Regions from separate parts of the Lentzea sp. NPDC051838 genome, predicted to be linked through region 2. Evidence: riboswitches for the same ligand, from Rfam matches in the RefSeq annotation. Region 2 holds a riboswitch; each other region holds the start of a gene.

Region 1 (7,995 bases), on a different contig from region 2:
TGTCGTCCACGGACGCGGCGGCCGTGTTCAGCGTGCTGCGGTCGCTGGGAGTGGGGGCGCGGCTCACGGGCGCGCTCGAACTGGAATCAGGCCTCAACGACGCGCCGGTCTACATCGCCGTGGTGCTGCTGGCGTCGGCGGACAAGATCTCGTGGACCGCGCCGTTGCTGGTGCTCTACGAACTCGCGGCGGGCGCGCTCATCGGCGTGCTGCTCGGCGTTTTCGGTGCGGCGGCACTGAGACGCGCGGCGCTTCCCGCCACCGGCTTGTACCCACTCGCCACCGTCGCCGTGTGCGTGATCGCTTACACCGCAGGCGATCTGGTGCACGCGTCCGGCTTCCTCGCCGTCTACGTCGCCGCGCTCGCCCTCGGTAACGCCCGCCTGCCGCACCGCGCCGACACCCTCTCGTTCGCCGAGGGGCTGGGATGGCTCGCCCAGATCGGGCTCTTCGTCTTACTCGGCCTGTACGCCTCGCCGTCGCGGCTGCTCGACGCGCTGGTTCCCGCGCTGATCGCGGGCGTGGTGCTGACGTTCGTGGCACGGCCGCTGTCGGTCGTGCTCGCCTCGCTGCCGTTCAAGGTGCCGTGGCGGGAGCAGGCGTTCCTCTCCTGGTCGGGGCTGCGCGGTGCCGTGCCGATCGTGTTCGCGCTGATTCCGTTGATCCAGGGCGTCGAGGGTGCGCGCGACCTGGTCGACGCGGTGTTCGTGCTGGTCATCGTGCTGACGGCGGTGCAGGGTTCGACGTTGCCGTTCCTCGCGCGGCGGCTCGGGCTGGTGAACCTGCACGAGGCGCAGGAGGTGCAGGTCGACTCCTCGCCGTTGGACGAGCTGGGCGCCGAGCTGCTGCAGGTGCACATCCAGCGCGGGTCGAAGCTGCACGGCGTCTACATGACCGAGCTGCGGCTGCCGAGCGGCGCCACGGTGAGCCTCGTGGTGCGGTCGGGGAAGAGTTTCACGCCACAGCCGACGACTCGGCTGCAGGTCGACGACCAGTTGCTCATCGTGACCACCGAAGAGGCGCGCGATGCCGCTGAGCGGCGCATACGTGCCGTGGACCGGGCCGGTCGCTACGCACGGTGGAAGGGCGAGACAGGCGACTAGCTCGGTCTCCGAGGCTTCTCAGCATGTGATCGGTGGTCGACTTCCGCCGCGAGGCTCCGCTAACGTCATCGGCAGGTCATGAGAGCCAGCGTCAAGCCCAAGCTTGCTGGCCGGCAACCCTCCAACCGCGGTGGGGTGCCCTTGGTGAGGACCTGGTCCGGCGCGTGGGGCGCCGGTCAAGCGCGGGCCTTCGCAGAACGGGGCCCCTGGCCTCGGAGGCAGTTCGATGACGCTCGCGATCACCCCTCAGACTGTTACCTCGGTTCCCGCTGTCGTCGGCGCTGACCTGCGCGTTCCTCTCGTCACCGGAGAGCGCGTGACGTATGCGAACCTCGATCACGCGGCCTCTGCGCCCTGTCTGCAGGAGGTGCGCGACGCCGTCGACGAGCTGCTGCCCTGGTACGCCAGCGTGCACCGCGGCGCCGGGTTCGCCTCCCAGGTCTCCACTCGCGTCTACGAGCAGGCGCGGGACCGCATCCGCAAGTTCGTCGGCGCCCACTCGTCCGACACCGTCGTCTTCACCCGCAACACCACGGATTCGCTGAACCTGTTGGCGCGCAGCGTTCCTCGCAACACCGCCGTCGTGCTGTTCGACAGCGAGCACCACGCCGCTCTGCTGCCGTGGCGTGGCCCGAACGTTCAGCGCATTCCCGCCCCGTCGTCGTCCGGCGCTGCTGTTGTCGCGCTGGACCGGGCTCTTGCCGCCGCCCCGGTCGGCCCGAGGCTCGTGATCGTCACCGGGGCGTCCAACGTCACGGGGGAGCTGTGGCCGGTCGCGGAGCTCGCGAAGGTCGCCCGCAGGCACGGCGCGCGCATCGCGCTCGACGCCGCGCAGCTCGCCCCGCACCGCCCGATCAACGTCCGTGAGCTGGGCGTCGACTACATCGCGTTCTCCGGCCACAAGATCTACGCGCCGTTCGGTGCCGGCGTCCTGGTGGGTCGCGCGGACTGGCTGCAGCAGGCTCAGCCGTACCTGGTGGGCGGCGGTGCGACGGCCAAGGTGACCGACCACGGCGACCGGCTCGGCGTGGCCTGGTCCGCGGTGCCGGAGCGGCACGAGGCCGGCAGCCCGAACGTCGTCGGCGTGCACGCGCTGGCGTCGGCCTGCGAGATCCTGTCGCGGCACTGGGAGCAGACGGTCGCGCACGAGCAGGAGCTGCTGACGCGCCTGCAGGACGGGCTGCGCTCGATCCCTGGCTTCCGCGAGCTGTCGATCCTGACCGACGCCGACAAGGTGGGCGTCGTGAGCTTCACGATCTCCGGCTTCGACGCGGGCTTCCTCGCGGCGGCGCTGTCCTGCGAGTACGGCATCGGCGTCCGTGACGGAGCGTTCTGCGCCCACGTGATCGTCGGGCGGCTCGTCAAGCAGGCCGGATCGCACGAGGAGCGCGCCGTGCGTGCCTCGATCGGCCTGGGTACGACCGCCGAGCACGTCGACCGCCTGGTGGCCGCGCTGCGCACTCTCGTCACCGAGGGTCCGAAGTGGACCTACACGCAGCGCGACGGCCGCTGGGTGCCCGAGGACGACAGCCGAACCCTGCCGCCGTTCCTCGCGTAGTTCCGGTAGTGGACAATGACCTGGTGAGTGACGAGTCCAAGGCCGCCGACGAGGTCGCTGAGAAGCCTGCGGAAGAGCAGGTCAGCGAGCCGAAGCCGGTCGCGGATCGCAAGTCCAACGAGTTCGTCGGGGTCGATCTCGCCGACGACGAAGCCGACGACGCCGGCGCGGACACCAAAACCGAGGCCGTGGCCGTGGTCGCGGAGCTGCCGGCCGAGGAGGAGAAGCCCGCCGCCGAGCGGGTCGTGTCCTCCGACGACGTCATCGAGCCGGAGTTCGCGATCAGCGGTTCGCTGCCCGAGCCGCGGATCAAGATCCTCGCGGTGCTGGCCGCCGTCGTGCTGGCGCTGGACGTCCTCACCAAAGTCCTGTCCGTGGCGTTCCTCGAGGGTGCCGACCCGATCAAGCTGTTCGGCGGCGTGCTCTACCTGACGTTCGTCCGCAACCCCGGCGCCGCGTTCGGCATGGCCGAGGGCATGACGTGGATCCTGGCGCTCATCGCGCTGGGCGTCGCCGGGTTCATCCTCTGGATCTCGCGCAACCTCCGCTCCCAGCCGTGGGCCGTCGGGCTCGGGCTGGTGCTGGGCGGGGCCCTCGGCAACCTGGCCGACCGGCTGTTCCGGCAGCCTGGGCCGATGCGCGGCCACGTGGTGGACTTCCTGTCGCTGTTCGACCCGTTCGGCCGAGTGTGGCCGGTGTTCAACGTCGCCGACATGGCGATCGTCTGCGGTGGCGCGACGATCGTGGTGCTGGCGCTTCTGCAGCACGACTACGACGGGACGGTTCACAAAGAAGAGAAGAAGGTCGACGCGTGAGCGGTTACCGAACGCTGCCCATTCCGGACGGGCTGGACGGCATGCGTGTCGACGCGGGCCTCGCGAAGCTGCTGGGTCTGTCCCGCACCGCGATCGCGTCGATCGCCGACGCCGACGACGTGCTGATCGACGGCAGGGTCGTGGGCAAGTCCGACCGGCTGACGGCCGGTGCGATGCTGGAGATCACGCTGCCCGCTCCGCCGCAGCCGGTCACCGTGCAGGCGATCCCGGTCGAGGGCCTGGTCGTGATCCACGAGGACGACGACATCATCGTGGTCGACAAGCCGGTGGGCGTCGCCGTGCACCCGTCACCAGGGTGGACCGGGCCGACCGTCGTGGGCGGGCTCGCCGCCGCCGGCCACCGCATCGCCACGTCCGGTGCCGCCGAACGCCAGGGTGTCGTGCACCGGCTCGACGTCGGCACCACGGGCGTCATGGTCGTCGCCAAGTCCGAGTCCGCCTATTCGGCTTTGAAGCACGCCTTCAAAGAGCGGACCGTCGACAAGGTCTACCACGCGATCGTGCAGGGGCACCCGGACCCGATCAAGGGCACCATCGACGCCCCGATCGACCGGCACCCGAAGCACGACTACAAGTTCGCGGTGATGAACTCCGGCAAGCCGTCGATCACGCACTACGAGGTGATCGAGGCGTTCCGGGCGGCGTCGTTCGTCGAGGTGCACCTGGAAACCGGGCGCACGCACCAGATTCGCGTGCACTTCTCGGCGCTGCACCACCCGTGTGTCGGCGACCTGACGTACGGGGCGGACCCGACGCTGGCCAAGCGGCTCGGCGTGACCCGGCAGTGGCTGCACGCGCGGCAGCTCGGCTTCCACCACCCGGCCGACGGCCAGTGGGTCACCTACACGTCGGAATACCCGGCTGATCTCGCCGAATCGCTGGAAAAGCTGCGCGAAGAAGGCTGATTGCGTCTGGGTAAATCACCGGTTGATGACATTGCACTTGATGTTAATCGGTGTGCTCAATAGCGTTTTCGGCATGCACCTGACAATTCTCGCGGCTTCCGGCCGGACCGGTCTCGCCCTCACCCGCCAGGCTCTGGAGCGTGGCCACACCGTCACCGCGATCGCCCGCGACCCGCGGAAAATCGGCCTGGACCACCCGAACCTGCGCAAGGTCGCCGGTGATGTGAGCGACCCTTCGAGCATTTCCCTCGACGTGGACTCCGTCGTGCTGTCCGGCCTCGGCACGGACCGCGCGGGCGTCCTCCTCGACGGCGCCAAGGCGGTCGTCGCCGCCGGGCCGCGCCGGATCATCTGGCTCGGCGCCTATGGAACGGGCGGGTCGGCAGAGGCCGCGGGCGAGGGCGCCGCTGTCCTCTGGAAGTTCCTGGGCGACCGGATTCCGGACAAGATCGCGGCCGACAACGCCGTCCTCGCCGCCGGGGGCACCGTCTTCCACGCGGGGGTGCTCAGCGATGAACGCGAAAGCCCAGACCGCCGCACGGTCGGGCTGGACGCCGGGCCGCCGTTCGACCTCGGTGCGAAGGTCAGCCGCGAAACCGTGGCGGCCGCGATGCTCGACGAGGCCGAGAACCCGCGTTTTCCCGGCGTCATCGCGCTAGCACTTCCGTGAGAGTCGCCCGCACCTGGTCGCGCAGCCATGCGTGGGCGAGGTCCGAGTCGTAGCGCTGGTGCCAGTTGCAGTTGATCGCCGCCTCCGGTGACTCGACCGGCAGCGGCCGGGTGACCAGCCCGAACGCCTCGATCAACGGCCGGCAGAGGATCGTCGTGGTGGTCACGAGCGCGTCGCTCGCCGCCGCGATCTGCAGGGCGGTGTGCACCGTCGCCACGGTCGCGATCACCTTGCGCTGCAACCCTTCCGCCGCCAACACGTCGTCGATCGGCGCGGTCAGCCGACCACGTCGGGAGACCAGTACGTGCGGGTAGGCCGCGTAGGCGCGCAGATCCAGTTCGCCGCACGGGTGACCGGACCGCATGACCACGGCGAGCGGATCGGTGCCGAGGGTCTCGGAGCGGAACTCCGGCAGATCCGGGGTGCCGCCGCCGAGCTCCAGGTCGACGCGGTGCCGCAGGTCGTCGGTGTCGCCGGAGTGCTCGGCCAGCACCCGCAGCCGCACACCCGGTGCCTGCTCCGCGATCCGGCCCACCAGCGACGGGATGACGGACGAGGCCAGCGCGTCGTGGCACTGCACGGTGAACGTGCGGTCCAGGGCGGAGAGGTCCAGCTCACGGCTCGGCGACAGCACGGCGTTCGCCTCCCGCACCAGCCGGCGCACCTCCTCGGCGATCCCGAGCGCGTACGGCGTCGGCGTCATCGAGTGGCCCGTCCGCACCAGGATGTCGTCGCCGGTCACCTTCCTGATCCGGCCGAGCGTGCGGCTGACCGCGGGTGACGACAGGTGCAGCCGCTGCGCCGCTCCCATCACGCTGCCCTCTTCGAGCAGGGCGTCCAGCACGGTCAACAGGTTCAGATCCGCTTGCATGACAGTCAATCTTGGAGGAAGCCATGCCCACCACCGCTACCGGCGCCACCACCGCCCCCGCGCCCGCAGCTCTCACCGCCGCCACCACCGCGGCAGTCCGGCGTGCAGGGAGCCGGATGCTGAACCGCTACTCGACCGAATCTCGCGCCTCAAGCCTCGCCGAGATCATCGAGGCCGTCCGCGCCAACGACGCGGCCGTCGTCGACCTGCTCCAGCCCGAACTGACCGCGATCCACCTGAGCGCGAACTGGCTCAACGACGAACACGGCTCCGGAGCGCTCGACGAGGGCGACTGGTGGCTCGTCGACCCCGTCGGCGGCAACATGAACGCGGTCCACGGCATGACCGACTGGAACATCGGCGTCAGCCTGGTCCGCGACGGCCGCCCGGTGCTGGCCGTCCTGTACTTCCCGCTGTTCGACGAGATGTTCACGGCCACCGAGGGCGGCGGTGCGTTCCTCAACGGAGTGCGGCTCCAGGTCTCGGACAAGACCTCACTCGACGGCGCGCTGGCGGGCACCGGCCAGGCTCAGCCCGGTCAGGGGCCGGAGATGGCGGACCGGGTCGGCGCCTCGTACGCCGCGATGGCGAAGGAGGCTCTCTACGTGCGGATCTCCGTGCCGGTGACCCATCAGCTCGCCCAGGTCGCCGCCGGTCGGATGGACGTGCACTGGCAGTACGACAACGTGCGCGCGCACGCGTCCGGTGTGCTGCTCGTGCAGGAGGCAGGCGGTGTCGTCACGGATCTCGACGGCAAGCCGTGGGAGCTGACCAGCCGTGAGTACCTGGCCGCGGCGCCGGGCGTGCACGCGGCGGCGCTGGACGTGCTCAGTCCTCTACGGTCCACACCAGCGTGTTGATGTCCACCTCGGGGCGGACGCTCCAGCGGACCTGGATCACCTCGGTCGTGTCCGGCAGGACGAAGACCGTGTGGCCGCCCGCCGTCTCACCGGGCTGCGCGCCCAGCTTGTGCGCGGGGCGCGAGGAGAGCGAGACCGGGGCCTTGGTGACCGTTTCGCCGGTCTTCGTGACCAGGACCAGGTACATGTCCGGCAGCGAGGTGTACGGGACCTGCGAGGTGTTGGTGACCTCGGTGTGGACGACCACGGCCCGTTCACCCTCGGCCAGCTTGTAGCCCGCCGCGGTGAAGAGGAAGTCGGCCGGGTCCACGACCTCGACGAGCTGGATCGAGAGGTGCGCGCCCTCGAGGCTGTCGGCCTCCAGGGTGGAGCCGATCTTGCCGGTCCGCGAGAACGGCTTGGGCTGCGCCTGGTCCGCCCGGACCCAGCCCGCGGACTGCGGCGGGCCCCAGGTGGCCTGCGGCTGGGCCGGGAAGGGCTGGCTGGGCGGGTTCTGCGGGGCGTACTGCGGGGCGTACTGCGGGGGCTGCGCGGGGCCGGTGACGTGGTGGGGGCCGCTCTGGTGCACCGAGTACGGGCCGGAGGGCGGGCCGCCCATGTAGTTGCCGTAGGCGGCGGCGTTCGCGAGGGCTCGGCGGATGCCGTTCGGGTCGCATTCGACGCCGACGAGCAGGGGCAGGCCGCTGCCCGAGAGGGTGATGAGGCGCATGGCGGCTTCGCGCGGGTCCATGCCCAGGCGCTGGGCGATCTCGTGCACGGCTGCACGGCCCGACTCGGCCAGGACGGCGAGCAGGCGTGCGTCTACGGGATCAGGGGCCACCACGCGGTGAACGCTACCTTCCGCCTGCGATCTTCGCGTCACCGCCTACCGGATCGAGATCAAGGTGACGTGCGCTGTCGTGCGCGCGATTGATCGCCGACGAGCTGTAGAATGCCGACCTTTTGCCCTGGCGGAAGATCTTGAAACCGTTGGGCGGGTCGACGTTCATGAACCAAAGCAAGTCGGCTAGTCTCGACGAGCGCCAGGGGCCTTCCCGTCCCCCTCATATGCGCGGAAACGCTTGCTATACAAGGGGGTTGCCCGTGTCGGACTCGTTTGTGCATCTGCACGTGCACACCGAGTACTCGATGCTCGACGGTGCGGCGAAGCTCAAGGACATGTTCGCCGAGTGCGAGCGCATGGGCATGCCCG
Region 2 (7,995 bases):
GCGTCGTTGGCCACCGCGATCTTGGCGCCGGACGGGATCTCGTCGAGCTTCTTGGCCTTCTTGGAGTAGAGGCCCAGCGGCTCGACGTGGACGGGCGCGACCCACTCGACCTTGGCGCCGGTCTCCTTGGTGAACGTCGCCAGGTACGGGACGGTCTGGAAGTAGTTGGCGTCCAGCGAGCCGTCGACCAGCGCGGTGTTCGGCTGCACGTAGTCGGTGAACTCGACGACCTCGATCTTCAGACCCTTCTGCGCGGCGAGGTTGTCGGCCACGTACTTGAGGATCTGCGCGTGCGGGACGGGCGAGACGCCGACCTTCAACGTGTCCGAAGAGGACGCGCTGCCGGACGAGCAAGCGGACAGAGCGGTCAAACTGGTCAAAGCAACCGCGATCAGGGCAGCACGAATACGCATTACGTTCCTTTTGAGAAATTACGAGTGGTTCAGACGGAGGCGTGCCGGCGCCGGTCGGACGCACGGGCGGCACGGGTGAAGCCGAGCTGGATCACCGTCGTGAGCACGGCGAGCCACGCCACGGTGCTCCACAGGATCCGGTCGTTGAAGCGCTGGTAGCCCTCGCGGATGGCCAGGTCGCCGAGGCCACCGCCGCCGATCACGCCCGCCATCGCGGAGTACCCGATCAGGGCGATCACGGTGACGCCGATGGCGTTGATCAGCGCGGGCAGCGACTCGCGGATCAGCACACTGCGCACGATCCGGAGCGTCGAGGCACCGGTCGTGACCGCGGCCTCGACCACGGTCACGTGCACCTCGGACAGGATGTTCTGGACGAGCCGCCCGACGAAGGGGATCGCGCCGACCGCCAACGGCACGATGACCGCTGTACTGCCGATGGATCCGCCGACGAGCAGGCGGGTGACCGACGTGAGCGCGACGAGCAGCACGATGAACGGCATCGAGCGACCCAGGTCGGTGATGAAGCCGAGAACGCGGTGCACCGCGGCGTTCGGCCGCAGCCCGCCCTTGGCGGTGAGCTGCAGCCAAACCCCGACCGGAATTCCGAAAGCTGTGGCGATCACGGTGGAGACGCCGACCATGTACAGCGTCTCCCCGGTGGCCTCGACGAGGTAGTTCACGACGTCGGGCCAGGGTGTTGCAGACTTCACGCAGCTACTCCCTGCGGCCCCTTCAGGGACCTCTGCACAGCGCCGCCGGCCTCGCCGATCCACTCCAGCGCGGAGTCGGACCGCTCGCCGTTCAGGCCGAGGCGGAACCGCGCGACCGGCGTCTCGCCCAGCCGCGTGAGGCCGCCACCGACGATGTTCAGCTCGACGCCGAACCGGTGCGACACCTCGGGCAGCAGCGCGCCGACCGCGGCGAACCCGACGAGCACGACGTCCGCGACGCGGTCGTAGGCGTTCTCGTTGATCGGGTTGAGGTCGACGGCGGGCAGCAACGCGCTGCTCGTGCGGCTGCCGGCGTCGCTGACCAGGCTGAGGACCTTGCCGTGCTCGACGACGCGGCCCTGCTCCAGCACGGCGACGTCATCGCAGATCTTCCGGACCACACCCATGTCGTGCGTGACGACGAGCACGGTCACACCCAGCTCAGCGCGCGCACGGTCGAGCACGGTCAGCACGGAACCGGTGGTCTCCGGGTCCAGGGCGGACGTGGGCTCGTCGGCGAGCAGCACGGACGGGTTCGCGGCGAGTGCGCGCGCCACGGCGATGCGCTGACGCTGCCCGCCGGACAGCTGGTCGGGGTAGGAGGCGGCCTTGTCGGTCAGGCCGACGAGGTCCAGCAGCTCGCCCACACGGGTGCGGCGCTGCGGTCCGGGAACGCCGGCGCTCTCGAGCGGGAGGGCGATGTTACCCGCCGCGGTGCGCTGCCTGAGCAGCGAATCTCCCTGCGGCACAACGCCGATCTGCCTGCGGGCGGCCCTCAGAGCCGATCCGTCGAGGCTGGTGATGTCCGTGCCGTCGACGCGGATCGCACCCGAGTCGGGCCGCTCCAGCAGCGCGACGCACCGGGCGAGCGTCGACTTGCCGGCCCCGCTCGGGCCGACCACGCCGAGCACGGTGCCCGCCTCGACGTCGAGGGTCACGCCGTTGAGGGCGTTGACACCCTGGAAGGACTTGGTGAGGTTTTCGACAGTGATCACTTCTGCTCCACGGCTGCGCGCGACGGCACACACGCCTCTTGGGCTGTGCGCGGTCGAAGTTTCTGCTCAGGTGTGTGCGCCACTCTTCGTGCGAGTGCGCGTCAAAGGACTGTGAAAAGGCGCCTTAGACGAGGTGGCGACGACATGCAGAAGCGGTGCGGCGGCACTGGTCGACGACTCGCCGGCGCGTGAGCATTCGCGTGGTACCCATGTGATCCTCCATCGGTCCTGGCGTTAGCACCTGCCCGCATCCAGCGGGTGGTTGCTGCGACGTCGTAGAGCCAGGTCTCTCAGTCGCTCCGGATGGCAAGTAGCAGTCAACCGGACGCACGTTCGGTTGCGCAAGCCAGATTCGGATTCGTTCGACAGATCACACTGTTGGCCGAAGGATCCCCGGCCTAGACCTCCGCGATCCGGATGAAGTCGATCACGCTCAGCTGCTCGCCCCTGGCCTGCGGGTCGATGCCGGCCTTCTCGAGCAGCTCGTCGACGTTGACCTGGTTGGTCGTGGCCCATCCCTTGAGGGCTGCCCTCAACGTCTTCCGGCGCTGCGCGAAGGCCGCGTCGACGATCTGGAAGAGACGGGTCTTGTCCACTGTGGAGAGTGGCTTTTCGTGGCGGTGGAACCAGACCAGGCCGCTGTCCACGTTGGGAGCGGGCCAGAAGACGTTCCTGCCGACCGGGCCCGCCTTCTTCGCGTCGGCGTACCAGGCGAGCTTCACGCTGGGGACGCCGTAGATCTTGCTGCCCGGCTTCGCGGCCATCCTGTCCGCCACCTCGGCCTGGACCATGACCAGACCCTTGTCGAGCGTCGGGAGCTCGTGGAGGAGGTGCAGCACCACCGGAACCGCGACGTTGTACGGGAGGTTCGCGACGATCGCGGTCGGCTGGACCGGGAGATCGTCCTGGGTGACCTTCATGGCGTCTTTGAGGACCACGTGCAGCTTGGCCGCGTTCTCCGGGTCCATCTCCTGCGCCGTCCGCGGCAGCCGTTGCGCGAGCGGTGGGTCGATCTCCACGGCTACGACCTGCTTGGCGTTGGGGAGCAGGGCCAGCGTGAGGGAGCCCAGGCCCGGGCCCACTTCCAGGACGACGTCGTCCTCGGTGAGGTCGGCCGCGGCGACGATCTTGCGGACCGTGTTGGGGTCGTGCACGAAGTTCTGGCCCAGTTTCTTGGTGGGACGGATGCCCAGCTCTTCGGCCAGTTTTCGCACTTCGGAGGGTCCCAGCAGGCTCACTTGAGCATTCTCGCAGGTGAGGTTGGGAGCGGTGGGCTTGGGCCGGAGGGCGGGTGCCGCACGCATGTCCCGCCCTCCGGCTGTGGCGTCACCAGGTGGCTGGATCTCCCCTCGGGACACGACTCACGCGATCCGCGCGTGGGTCGTGGAGGCTCTGGGTTGACCGTAGTTCGAGGGTGGGCTGGGTTCAGCTCGTGGTCTGGACCGAAACCGGGCTTGGCCGACAACGACAGGCCAGCACCCGCCACCGCGCCCTCTGGCGTTGCATTGGCGGGTGCTTGACCCCAGACACGACGAAGGCCGCCCCTGGCGAACCAGGAGCGGCCTCATCGAGCAGTGCGAGTGGGAGTGCCGGTTACGGCAGGCCCAGCTTGGCGCGGCAGCCCGGCCACGCGCCGTAGGTGCCGCCCGCGCGGTCGCGGAGCTTGGTGGCGATGGCGATCTGCTGCTCGCGGGTCGCCTGGTGCGGGAGCTGGGCGTAGACGGTGCCGCCGTTCGAGGCCCAGGTGCTGGCCGAGAACTGGAGGCCGCCGTAGTAGCCGTTGCCCGTGTTGATGTCCCAGCGGCCGCCTGCCTCGCAGCCGGCGAGGCGGTCCCAGACCGCGCCGTCGGGCAGCGGCTTGGTGCCTACGGTGACCTTCTTGGGCTTCGGCTCCTTGGTGACCTTGCCGCCGATCTTCTCGCGGCTGATCTCCTTGCCGTTCTTGACCGTCACGCGGTAGGTGGCGATCTGCTCGCCGGCCTCGCCCGGGTCGGTGACCTTCTGCTCGCCCGCGTTCATGTTCGGGTCGTTGGTCTTCTCGACCGGCGGGGCGACCGGCTCGTTCACGTTGATGACCGTGACGCCGGTGCGGGAGATGTAGACCTCGGCGCCGGTGGCCAGCTTCACGTCGGTGCCGGAGGCGACCGCGTCCTCGGGGCCGAGCGAGAGGTTCTCGTTCTTCAGCAGCTCGTCGACCGTGACGGCGGTGGTCTGGACTTCGCGGACCGGGTTCGCGCCGTCGAAGAGCTTGATGTTCTTGCGGGTCTTGACCTCGACGTTCATGCCCTCGAGCGGCACGTCCTGCGAGGAAGGTGCCGAGAACCAGGCGCCCTCGACGGGGACGCCCATCTGCTTGGCGGCTTCCTCGACGGTGACCGAGCGGACCCAGTCCTCCTTGGCCTGGCCGTCGATGCTCATCTTCACGAGGCGGCCGCGGTCGAGGGTGATCTTGCCGCCGTCGGAGATCGGCGTGTTCAGCGAAGGCGACAGCGCGTCGTGCTCGCCGACGACGATGCCTTCCTCGGCCAGGACCTCGCCGACGGTGCCCTCGTAGGAGTGGACGGTCTGCTGTGCACCGTCCACGTCGACCGTGAGGGACTTGTCCATCGCCATGGCGGTCACGCCGCCACCGGAGATCGAAACGAGGATCGCGGCGACCGCGCCCTTGAGGAAGCGGCGCTTCCAGTTCGTGACGGTCTGGACGAGGACCTGCGGGTCCTTCTTCTCCTCTTCCTCCGACGGGAGGACGAGGGGCGGCATGATCGTCGTCTCGGCGTTGATGAGACGGATCAGCTCGTCGACGTCGACGTTCGCCGTGGCGAGGAGCTCGTCGGCGTCCGGGCCCAGCACCTCGAGCACGTCCGCGGGCGAGATGCTCAGCGCACCGGCGGGAAAGCTCGGGTGGGGGTCAACGACACCGACTGCGGTGTTCCCGACCGGCGTGAACCAGTCGGTGTCCTCGTTGAAGTCGTACGGAGCGGCAGTTCTGTCGCTTCCAGACACAGGGTCGATACCTCCATTGCGGAAGCTTGGAGGCCACCGCACAGTTGGCGCTGCAAAGATCATTCGAGGGTTGAGCTCGAAGGTTCCCGGCAACTCCTCCTACGTGGTCTCGCTTCTTCGCGCTTCTGGCTTCGGTCCCGCCCCGACTGCGGGCGTGCTCCGAACCGACAAGGTCGGCTCAGGTGGCACGGTCACGGGACAGTAACGGGGTCGCGGACGTTGCGCAAACACCCCCGCCAATGTTGTGACCTCAGTCACCCCATGGGGGTAGGAACCCTTTGCTCCGTTCGTCTTACATCGCATCTCAGTAGCCAAGTCCGAACACTCGTTGAGCATTACGGGTGACTGCGGCGCAGAGTTCAGAAAGATCTTCGTCACGGAGCGTGGCCAAATCCCGAACTGTGTAATTCACACAATAGGGTTCGTTTGGACGGCCACGGTACGGATGCGGCGTCAGGAACGGCGCGTCCGTCTCCACCAGAAGCTGATCTTGCGGCACCAACTGAGCCGCTTCCCGCAGCGCGCGGGCGTTCTTGAACGTCACCGGGCCCGCGAACGACAGCACGTACCCCGCGTCGACGCACCGCCGGGCGAAGTCCGCGTCGCCGGAGAAGCAGTGGAACACCACAGTGGACGGTGCACCCTCGGAGTCGAGAACCTTCAGGATGTCCTCGTGGGCATCGCGGTCGTGGATCATCAACGGCTTCCCGACGCGCTTGGAAAGGTCAATGTGCCAACGGAAAGCCTCGTGCTGGGCGGCCGGCGGCGAGTAGTCCCAGTAGTAGTCGAGACCCGTCTCGCCGATCGCCACGACGCGATCGAAACCAGCCAACCGCTCCAGTTCGGCCTTCTCGACCTCACCGAACGAAGAGGTGCGCGTCGGGTGCACGGCCACCGCCGCGTAGACCCGCGAGTCCCAAGTGGACGCCTCGGCAGCCCACTGGGCAGCCTTCAAGTCATCCGCGACGGTGATCACGTGCGAGACCCCGGCGGCCTCGGCCCGGTCGAGGATCTCCGCCACACCGGCCGGATCTGTGGCTCCACACGCGTCGAGATGCGTGTGGGCGTCGACCGCCGGCACCGGAAGAGCTTCCGGCACCGGCGGTCGTTCCCGCTTCTCAGCAGCCACTAGTCGGTGACGATCGGAGCCCACTCGGGCCCGGTCTCGCCCAGCTTCGAGTCGAGCTTCGCGAACAACGGCGACGGCTTCTGCAGCGGACGGCCGACCTCGAGCGGCGTCGACTCCCACTTCGCCTGTTCACCGGCGTAGTCACCGGTCAGCACCGGGTACGAGCGCTCGGGGATGTCCAGGTCGGTGACCTCGGTCATCTCCGGCTGCGCGGCCCACACGCCCGTGCCACCCAGCGCCTCGTGCACCTTCTGCGCCGAGTGCGGCAGGAACGGCGTCATCAGCGTGTTCGCGTCCTGCACGACCTGAAGAGCCGTGTGCAGCACCGAGTCGCGCCGGTCCGGGTCGTCCTTGAGCTTCCACGGCTCCTGGTCCGACAGGTACTTGTTCGCCGCCTGGATGACCCGCATGGCCTCGCCGGACGCCTGCTTGAACCGCGAGCGGCGCAGGTGCGCGCCGACCGTGTCGAACGCCGCCTTCGACTGCCGCAGCAGCTCGTGGTCGGCATCCGTCAACGCCGTGGCCTTCGGGATCGCGCCGACGTTCTTGTGCGCCATCGAGATCGAGCGGTTGACCAGGTTGCCCCACTCGTTCGCCAGCTCGAAGTTCGTCCGCCGGACGAACTCCTCCCAGGTGAAGTCCGTGTCCTGGTTCTCGGGACCCGCGACGGAGATGAAGTACCGCAGCGCGTCCGGCCCGAACTCCTTCAGGAAGTCGCCGACGTAGATCACGGTGCCGCGCGACGTCGAGAACTTCGAGCCGCTCATCGTCAGGTACTCCGACGACACGACCTCGGTCGGCAGGTTCAGCGTGCCGAACCGGCCGGGCTCGCCGCCCTTGTCGCCCGCGCCGTTCTGCCCGAGCAGCAGCGACGGCCAGATCAGCGAGTGGAAGACGATGTTGTCCTTGCCCATGAAGTAGTAGCCCTGGGCGTCACCCGTCCAGAACTCCTTCCAGGCGTCGTCGTTCCCGCTGCGCCGCGCCCACTCGACCGACGCGCTCAGGTACCCGATCACGGCGTCGAACCACACGTAGAACCGCTTCATCGGCAGGTCGCTCCACCCGTCGAGCGGGATCGGCACACCCCAGTCGAGGTCGCGGGTGATCGCGCGCGGCCGCAGGTCCTTGATCAGGTTCTGCGAGAACTTCAGCACGTTCGGGCGCCAGTCCGTGCGCGTGCCCATCCAGCTGCCCAGCGAGTCGATGAACGCGGACAGGTCGAGGAACAGGTGCTCGGTCTCGACGAACTTCGGCGTCTCGCCGTTGATCCGCGAGCGCGGGTTGATCAGGTCGATCGGGTCGAGCTGGTTGCCGCAGTTGTCGCACTGGTCACCACGCGCGGCGCCGTACCCGCAGATCGGGCAGGTGCCCTCGATGTAGCGGTCGGGCAGCGTCCTGCCGGTCGACGGGCTGATCGCGCCCATCTCCGTCTTGGGGACGACGTAGCCGTTCTTCCACAGCGCGGAGAACAGGTCCTGCACCACCTGGTAGTGGTTGCCGGTGGTGGTGCGGGTGAAGAGGTCGTAGGAGAGCCCGAGGCCCTGCAGGTCGCCGGCGATGACGCGGTTGTACTTGTCGGCGAGCTCGCGGGCGGTGAGCCCTTCCTTCTCGGCCTGCACCTGGATGGGCGTGCCGTGCTCGTCCGTGCCGCTGACCATGAGCACCCGGTTCCCCGACATGCGCATGTAGCGGGAGAACACGTCGGAAGGGACACCGAAACCGGAGACATGACCGATGTGCCG
Region 3 (7,995 bases), on a different contig from region 2:
TATTTTTCCGTGTTTCACTGGAAGGCGCTGAACAGGCGTTTCACCAGCATGAAACCGCTCTCACGGAGTTCCTCCTTTCGGAGGTGTTTTTGTCCGACTCCACCACGCGATCGTGTGCGGCGGGCGCACGGGAACGTGGAGGAGTCTTGTCTTTGTTTTCCCGCAGGCGCGCCGGTTTCGGCGTGCTGGGCGTTGCTGTGGTGATCGCGTCGCTGACACCGGCCGGTGGTCTGGCGGCGGGCAAGGAGATATATCTGGACGCTCGCGCGTCGTCGGAGCGGCGGGTCGAGGACCTGCTCCGCAGAATGACGCTCGAGGAGAAGATCGGGCAGATGGTGCAGATCCGCGTGGGAAAGCTGCGTGGTGACTGCAACAACGCCAACGGGCCGTTGGTGGACTCGTGTCTGAAGGCGGTTCTTACCGACGCGCACACGGGCTCGATCCTGTCCGGTGGTGGTGACGCGCCGGTCGACAACACGCCTCGTGCGTGGGCCGAGATGAACAACGCGATCCAGCGCTATGCGTTGGAGAACAACAGGTTGAAGATCCCGATCATCTACGGCGCGGACGGCGTGCACGGGCACAACAACGTCATCTCCGCGACGATGTTCCCGCACCAGATCGGGCTCGGCGCCACGTGGGACCCGGCGCTGTCGGAGCAGATCGGTGTGTCGGCGTCGAAGGCGTTGCGTGCGACGGGTGTGTTCTGGAACTTCGCGCCCGTGTCGGACATCGCGCGCGACACGCGTTGGGGGCGCTACTACGAGACCTACGGCGAGGACTCGTTCCTCTCCGGGCAGATGGCCGCGGCGAACGTGCGCGGGCAACAGTCCGAGGTGGACGACACCGCGCAGTTGACCGCTACTGCCAAGCACTTCGCGGGCTACTCGGCGCCGGAGAACGGGCACGACCGCGCGGCGGCGCAGATTCCGATCCGTCAGCTGCAGGACGTGGTGCTGCCGTCGTTCCAGGCGCAGTTCGACGCGGGCGTGCGCACGGTAATGATCAACTCCGGGTCGTTGAACGGCGTGCCGGTGCACGCGTCGAAGTACATGCTGCAGAAGCAGCTGCGGGAACGCATGGGCTTCAAGGGCGTCGCGGTCTCGGACTGGCAGGACATGAAGTACCTGGTGGATCGCCACAAGGTCGCGCCGGACTACAAGACGGCGATCGCGATGAGCGTCAACGCCGGTGTGGACATGGCGATGGAGCCGTCGAACGCGGCCGAGTTCACGTCGCTGCTGCTGGCGAACGTGCGCGACGGCTCGGTGTCGCGCGGTCGGATCGACCAGGCGGTGCGCCGGGTCCTCCGCCTCAAGTTCGACCTGGGGCTGTTCGAGAAGCCTTATGTCGATCCGGCGAAGGCCGACGGCAACGTGGTGAACGCTGACCGCGATCTGGCGCGTAAGGCCGCTGCTGAAGGCACTGTGCTGCTGAAGAACGACGGTGTGCTGCCGCTGTCCTCTGCCGCGAAGAAGATCGTCGTGACCGGTGAGACCGCCGACGACGTGCGTCGCCAGCTCGGCGGGTGGACCGTCGAGTGGCAGGGCGTGCCGGACGACTCGCCGTTGCCGCCGACCGCGACCGTGCTGACCGGTATCCGTGAGGCCGCGCCTGGTGCGTCCGTGGTGCACGCTGCCACTCCTGCTGTTGCGGTGTCCGAGGCTGCCGGTGCGGACGCGGTCGTCGTCGTCCTGGGCGAGAAGCCCGGTGCGGAGGGACCTGCCGACACGGAGAACCCGGTGCTGACGGCGGACCAGCAGGCGTGGGTCGACTCGGTGCAGGCGACCGGCAAGCCCGTGGTCGTGGTGCTGCTGACCGCTCGCCCGCAGGTGCTCGGCGGCGCTGCCGACGCGAACGCGCTGGTCGCGGGCTGGTTGCCGGGCAGCGAGGGTGGCCGCGGTATCGCCGACGTGCTGTTCGGCGCGGTGAACCCGAGCGGCAAGCTGACGGTGTCGTGGCCTCGTGCGCTGGGTGACCCGACGCTGACCTACGACCAGCTGCCAGGGGCGAACACCTCGGCCTCGGCGAAGTACGACGCGCTGTACCCGTTCGGGCACGGGCTCTCGTACACCACCTTCGCGACCTCGGGCACGTCCGTGGCGGTGGATCGTTCGAAGGGCGTGGTGAAGTTCACGGTGGCGAACACCGGTGGGCGGGCAGGCACGGTCGTGGTGCCGGTCTACGTCCGTCAGCCGGCCTCGCCCGTGCTGACGCCGGACGCCCGCCTGGTGGGCTGGTCGCGCGTCGAACTCGCTGCGGGACAGTCGAAGCAGGTCGAGGTGTCGTTCCAGCTCTCGCAGCTCGCGCTGACCGTGGGCGACGTGGACGGCGACGGCCGGCGTGAGGTCGCGCGCGGTGGGTACGAGGCCGTGGTGGGCGCGGAGAAGGCCGCGTTCACGGTGCGCTGAGCTGGCCTGATATCCTTCGTCGTCGTGAACGCGCGGCACTCCGCCGTGGAGGAGAGCCGGTCTCTGATCGGTGCCGACCAAGCGCGTCACGAACTCCGGTTTCGACAAGAAGGGTGATGTCGCATGGCGAACATCAAGTCCCAGCTCAAGCGGATCAAGACCAACGAGAAGGCTCGCCTTCGCAACAAGTCGGTCAAGTCGTCCCTGAAGACGGCCATCCGCAAGTTCCGCGAGGCTGCCGAGGCCGGTGACAAGGCGAAGGCCCTGGAGCTGCTGCAGGACGCGTCCCGCAAGCTCGACAAGGCCGCCACCAAGGGCGTCATCCACGCCAACCAGGCCGCCAACAAGAAGTCGGCGATGGCACTGCGCGCGAACGCGCTCTGAGCCTGAGCTTCCGAAAAGGGCCCGCTCTCCGTTGAGCGGGCCCTTTTCGCTGTTCTGATGGCTTCGGTGGCTGGGCGCGTGCCAGCGTCTCTTCATGAAGCTGCCCTTCCTCGGTGACACTCTCGCGTACATGCGCAGCCCGGTGGACTGGGCGCGCGACCGCTACGACCGGTTCGGCCCGGTGTCATCCGTGCCGATGTTCGGGGTGCGGATGACCATGGCTCTGGGGCCGGACGCCACTGAGGAAGTGCTGCTCAACCGGGACAAGGCCTACTCGAACGGCGGCGGTTGGGAGAGATTCATCGGGCCGTTCTTCCACCGCGGGCTCCTGCTGCTCGACTTCGACGAGCACCTGCACCACCGCCGGATCATGCAGCAGGCGTTCCTGCCCGCCCGGCTGTCCGCCTATCGCGCGCGGATGGAGCCGGCTCTGGCCCGCGAACTGGAGTCGTGGCCTGTCTCTGCCGGGTTCCAGGTGTACCCGGCGGTGCGCGAGATGATCTTCAACCTGACGTCCGAGGTGCTCACCGGCTCGGGGCTCGGCGCTGAGGCGGACGAGGTGAACCGGCTGTTCGAGGCGTGTCTGCGCGCGTCGACGGGGATCGTGCGGTTCCCCGTGCCCGGACTGGCCTGGTCACGCGGGCTGGCGGCCCGCCGGCGGCTGGAGACGATCTTCGGGGTGTGGGTGGCCGAGCGGCGTTCTTCGGACGGACCCGCGGACAACCTGCTCAGCATGCTGTGCGCGGCATCTTCTGATGAGGGTGACCGGTTCACCGCTGAGGACGTGGTCAACCACATGATCCTGTTGCTGCTGGCCGCGCGGGACACGTCGACCATCGCACTGTCGACGATCATGTACTACCTGGCGCTGCACCCGTCGTGGCAGGACCGGTGCCGCTCCGACAGCGCCGCGGTGGAGCTGGTGCGCAAGGAGGCGCTGCGGCTCGCGCCTCCGTTGCCGCACCTGGTCCGGCGCACGGTGCGGCCGACTCAGGTGCTGGGGCATCCGATCGCCGCGGGCACGTACGTCCAGACCATCCCGCAGTTCAACCACCACATGCACGAGCTGTGGACAGATCCTTTCGCGTTCGACCCGTTGCGGTTCAGCGAGGAACGCGCCGAGGACAAGGTGCACCGGTACGCGTGGATCCCGTTCGGCGGCGGTGTGCACAAGTGCATCGGGATGCACTTCGCGGGCATGGTCGTTGACGCCGTGATGCGCCAGGTGCTCGACCGCTTCGAGTGGTCCGTTGAGGACGGCTACGAGATCCCGTGGAATCGGCGCGGTCTGCCCTTTCCGGCGGATGGACTGCCCGTGCGGTTGACCAGTAGGCATAAGAGCCATGGAATCGCTCCCGCGCATTGACTTCGTCGAGCTGCACGACCTCGACCGCACGCCGCCGGTGTTGCGCACGCTGCACACCGAGTCCATCGCGTTCATCTACAAGCTGACGGACGCCGCACGGGAGTACTCGGTGCCGCTGTCTCTTGCGCTGCGGCTCGGTGCCTCGCATCGGATCGTCGACCTCTGCGCGGGCTCGGGCGGGCCGGTGCCGTTGATCCAGCGGCGGCTCCACCGCGAAGGCGTGCACACCCACGTGACACTGACCGATCTCGTGCCCAATGTGCCCGCGTTCCAACGGGTTCAGGCCGCGAACGCCGACGTGCTGGACGACTGTTGCTCGGTCGACTACGAGTCGTCGTCCGTCGACGCCACGGACTGCTCTCTCGAGGGGACGCGGACGATCTACGGCGCCTTCCACCACTTCCCGCCGGCTTTGGCGACGCGGATGCTGCAGAACGCCGTCGACACCCGGCAGCCGATGGTCGTCGTCGACACCAAGCGGTCGTTCGTCTACCCGCTGCTGTTCCCGTTCTTCACGACGCTGATGGTGCTGATCTCCGCGCCGTTCCAGCGCAACCCACTCCCCCGCTACCTGCTGCGGCTGGTGCTGACCTACCTCGTGCCGGTGCTGCCGTTCATGATGTTCTTCGACAGCGTCGTGTCGTTCCTGCGCATGTACGGACGCGCGGAACTGCAGCGAATGGTCGACGGCCTGGCCAACACCGACACGTTCACCTGGAAGATCGGCGTCGTCCCGGGCTTCACGGGAGCCCAGTACCTGATCGGGATCCCCAAGGTTTGATCAACGGCGGCCGTGGCTGGCAACGATCTTGAGCACCGCACGTTCGAGCGCGTAGTCGGCGTCGGCCGCCACACCCTTCACGTCGGCGTTGAGCCCCGCGACCACCTGCATCGCGTCGGCGAGCCCGGACTGGTCCCAGCCGCGAGCCTGCGCCTGCGCCTTCTTGATCTTCCACGGCGGCATGCCGAGCGGCCCGGCCAGGCTGAACGGATCGGCCCGCCCCACCGCCGACACGCGCGCGACCGTGCGCACCGCATCCGCCAACGCGTCCGCGACCAGCACGTGCGGCACCCCGAGCTGCATGGCCCAGCGCAACGCCTCCATCGCCCCCGCCCGATCACCGGTCACGGCCTTCTCGGCGACCGCGAACCCGGTCACCTCGGCCTTGCCCTGGTGGTAGCGCCGGATCTCGTCGACCGTCACCTTGCCGTCGGTGTCGGACACGAGCTGCGACGCCGCCGCAGCGAGCTCGCGCAGGTTCGTGCCCACGGCGTCGATGAGCGTGGCGACACCCTCGGGATCGATCTTGCCGCCAGCCTGCCGCACCTCGTTGCGCACGAACGCCTCCCGCTCAGCGGGCTTGGTGATCTTGGCGCACTCGGTGACCGCGGCACCGGCCTTCTTCAGTTGTCCCGGCAGGTCCTTGGCCGCCTTGCTGCGACCACCGCCCGTGTGCACGACGACGAGCGTGACCCCGTCCGCGGGCGCCTTGACGTAGGAGAGCACCGTGTCGGCGATCTCCTTTCCGATGTCCTGCGCGTTCTGCAGGACGATCACTCGCCCCTCCGCGAACAGCGACGGACTCACCAGCTCAGCCAGCTCGGGAGGCGTGAGTTCAGTCACCTGCACACGGGTCAGATCGGCCGTCGAATCGACCTTCCGTGCAGCTTCGAGAGCCGCCCGAACAGCACGTTCGACCAGCAACTCCTCCTCGCCGACGACGAGGTGCAGTGACTCCGGTGCGCTCACGCTCCGCATCCTCCCACGTCCCGGATCGTGGACGTCTGTGGCTGAGCAACGGACTGGTGCCGTAGCTTGGTAGCCACAACTGAACACCTTCATCCAGAGGGGCAGAGGGAACGGCCCGACGAAGCCCCGGCAACCGGCGTCAGCGCAGTGCATCAGCGCGCGCAGACGATCACGGTGCCAATTCCGACCCGTTCGATTTCGCGGGAAAGATGAGGAGATACCTCGCGATGACTGCTGTCACTGTGCCCACGAGCACGAAGTTCGACCTCGGCCCGGCCCGCGCACTGCTGTGCCGGGAATGTGGCAATGAAACCCCTCTCGCTCCTGAGTACGCCTGTCTGGAGTGTTTCGGGCCGCTGGAAGTGGCCTACGACTTCGGCAAGATCCGGCGCGAGGACATCGAAGCCGGCCCCAGGTCGATCTGGCGCTACCGCGGCCTTCTCCCCGTTCCGTCCACTGTGGAACAGCACCCGAACACCGACCCCGGCGGCACCCGCCTGGTCGAGGCCCACAACCTCGCCAAGGCCCTGGGCGTCCGCAAGGTCTGGGTGAAGGACGACACCGGCAACCCCACCCACTCCTTCAAGGACCGCGTGGTCGGCGTCGCTCTCGCCGCGGCCCGCGAGCTCGGCTTCAAGGTCCTGGCCTGCCCGTCCACCGGCAACCTGGCCAACGCCGTGGCCGCGGCCGCAGCCCGCGCGGGCTGGCAGTCGGTCGTTCTCGTTCCCTCCAATCTCGAGCGCGCCAAGATCCTGATGAGCGCCGTCTACGAAGGCGCCCTGATCGCCGTCGACGGCAACTACGACGACGTCAACCGCCTCGCCCAGGAACTCGCCGCGGAGCACGAGGACTGGGCGTTCGTGAACGTCAACGTCCGCCCGTACTACGCGGAGGGCTCGAAGACCCTCGGCTACGAGGTCGCCGAACAGCTCGGCTGGCGCCTGCCCGACCAGATCGTCGTGCCCATCGCCTCCGGCTCGCAGCTCACCAAGGTCGACAAGGCCTTCCGCGAGCTCGGCCAGCTCGACCTGGTCGAAGCCACCCCGTACCGCGTCTTCGGCGCCCAGGCCACCGGCTGCAGCCCGGTGTCCGCCGCGTACAAGGAAGGCCACGACGTCATCCGCCCGGTCCGCCCGGACACCATCGCCCGCTCACTGGCGATCGGAGCCCCGGCCGACGGCCCCTACGTGCTCGACGCGGTCCGCCGCACCAACGGCGCCATCGAGGACGTGACCGACGAAGAGGTCGTCGAGGGCATCAAGCTCCTCGCCCGCACCGAGGGCATCTTCGCCGAGACCGCCGGCGGCGTGACCGTGGCGACGGCGAAGAAGCTGATCGAGGCCGGCAAGCTCGACCCGGACGCCGAGACCGTGCTGCTCATCACCGGCGACGGCCTGAAGACCCTCGACGCGCTCGGCGACACGATCGGGCCGCGCGCGACGGTGCCGCCGTCGGCCGAGGCCGTCATCAAGGCACTGGCCTAGTCACCTCCTTTCGTTCTGGCCGGTCCGGGGACGCTCCACGCGTCCCCGGACCGCGTTGTCTCGTCGCGCTGAGAGCGAGTTGGCCGGCTGCACGGTTGATCTCGAGATCAGATGGCTCTCTTGGCGCCGGCAAGTACCACCAACTCTTGATCGCCCTGGAGACAGGCCGCTGCCACGACATGTCCGGTGAGGCGGTCATCGCGATCGCACGTTTCGGTTTGCCGGTCGTCTCGTCGGGCTGAGAGCGCCCACCTGGCAGAAGGTCGCCAGTTGCCGCGATCGTTGTCTCAGAGGGAAATCGCCTCCGACTGCAGCCAGCCCGTGCGCGGGAACCGTTGCAGGTCAGCCACCACGTGCGGCCCGACCGGCTCCACGCTCGCCCGCCAGGCCACGACCTGTTGCGGCCACGGGGCTTCCGCCTTCAGCACGTTGTAGTGGTAGTCGTGCCAGTCGTGCGGCGCGATCCGCAGGCCGTCGTCGAACACGTGCTGGGCGACGAGTTCGTACGCCTCCTCCGGCTTGGCGACCTTGGTGGGCAGCAGCACGTGCGTGGTCGTCGCCCGGTAGGTGAGGGCGCGCGTGCCGTCTTCGAGCGTTTCG

What was found. Region 2 has a riboswitch for S-adenosylmethionine ahead of AB0M24_RS41445 (methionine ABC transporter ATP-binding protein). Riboswitches for the same ligand answer to the same signal wherever they lie in the genome.
Region 1: linked by a shared signal. The riboswitch ahead of AB0M24_RS35295 (aminotransferase class V-fold PLP-dependent enzyme) and the one ahead of AB0M24_RS41445 (methionine ABC transporter ATP-binding protein) in region 2 are both predicted to bind S-adenosylmethionine.
Region 3: linked by a shared signal. The riboswitch ahead of thrC (threonine synthase) and the one ahead of AB0M24_RS41445 (methionine ABC transporter ATP-binding protein) in region 2 are both predicted to bind S-adenosylmethionine.

Annotation. Positions count from the first base shown of each region.
Region 1 is NZ_JBFAYI010000024.1:14,808-22,802, forward strand. It holds gene AB0M24_RS35290 (potassium/proton antiporter) at 1-1,103, shown strand, start outside; SAM riboswitch class IV at 1,178-1,292, shown strand; gene AB0M24_RS35295 (aminotransferase class V-fold PLP-dependent enzyme) at 1,330-2,661, shown strand; gene lspA (signal peptidase II) at 2,685-3,476, shown strand; gene AB0M24_RS35305 (RluA family pseudouridine synthase) at 3,518-4,402, shown strand; gene AB0M24_RS35310 (NAD(P)H-binding protein) at 4,476-5,072, shown strand; gene AB0M24_RS35315 (LysR family transcriptional regulator) at 5,050-5,943, opposite strand; gene AB0M24_RS35320 (inositol monophosphatase family protein) at 5,967-6,803, shown strand; gene AB0M24_RS35325 (AsnC family protein) at 6,772-7,626, opposite strand; gene AB0M24_RS35330 (hypothetical protein) at 7,637-7,792, opposite strand; gene dnaE (DNA polymerase III subunit alpha) at 7,851-7,995, shown strand, end outside.
Region 2 is NZ_JBFAYI010000035.1:72,567-80,561, reverse strand. It holds gene AB0M24_RS41455 (MetQ/NlpA family ABC transporter substrate-binding protein) at 1-413, opposite strand, end outside; gene AB0M24_RS41450 (methionine ABC transporter permease) at 443-1,126, opposite strand; gene AB0M24_RS41445 (methionine ABC transporter ATP-binding protein) at 1,123-2,121, opposite strand; SAM riboswitch class I at 2,338-2,431, opposite strand; gene rsmA (16S rRNA (adenine(1518)-N(6)/adenine(1519)-N(6))-dimethyltransferase RsmA) at 2,520-3,353, opposite strand; gene AB0M24_RS41435 (transglycosylase family protein) at 3,715-5,124, opposite strand; gene AB0M24_RS41430 (TatD family hydrolase) at 5,429-6,253, opposite strand; gene metG (methionine--tRNA ligase) at 6,253-7,995, opposite strand, start outside.
Region 3 is NZ_JBFAYI010000046.1:5,293-13,287, forward strand. It holds gene AB0M24_RS44800 (glycoside hydrolase family 3 N-terminal domain-containing protein) at 147-2,411, shown strand; gene rpsT (30S ribosomal protein S20) at 2,535-2,795, shown strand; gene AB0M24_RS44810 (cytochrome P450) at 2,890-4,161, shown strand; gene AB0M24_RS44815 (class I SAM-dependent methyltransferase) at 4,139-4,942, shown strand; gene holA (DNA polymerase III subunit delta) at 4,943-5,920, opposite strand; SAM riboswitch class I at 5,998-6,127, shown strand; gene thrC (threonine synthase) at 6,139-7,395, shown strand; gene AB0M24_RS44830 (hypothetical protein) at 7,683-7,995, opposite strand, start outside.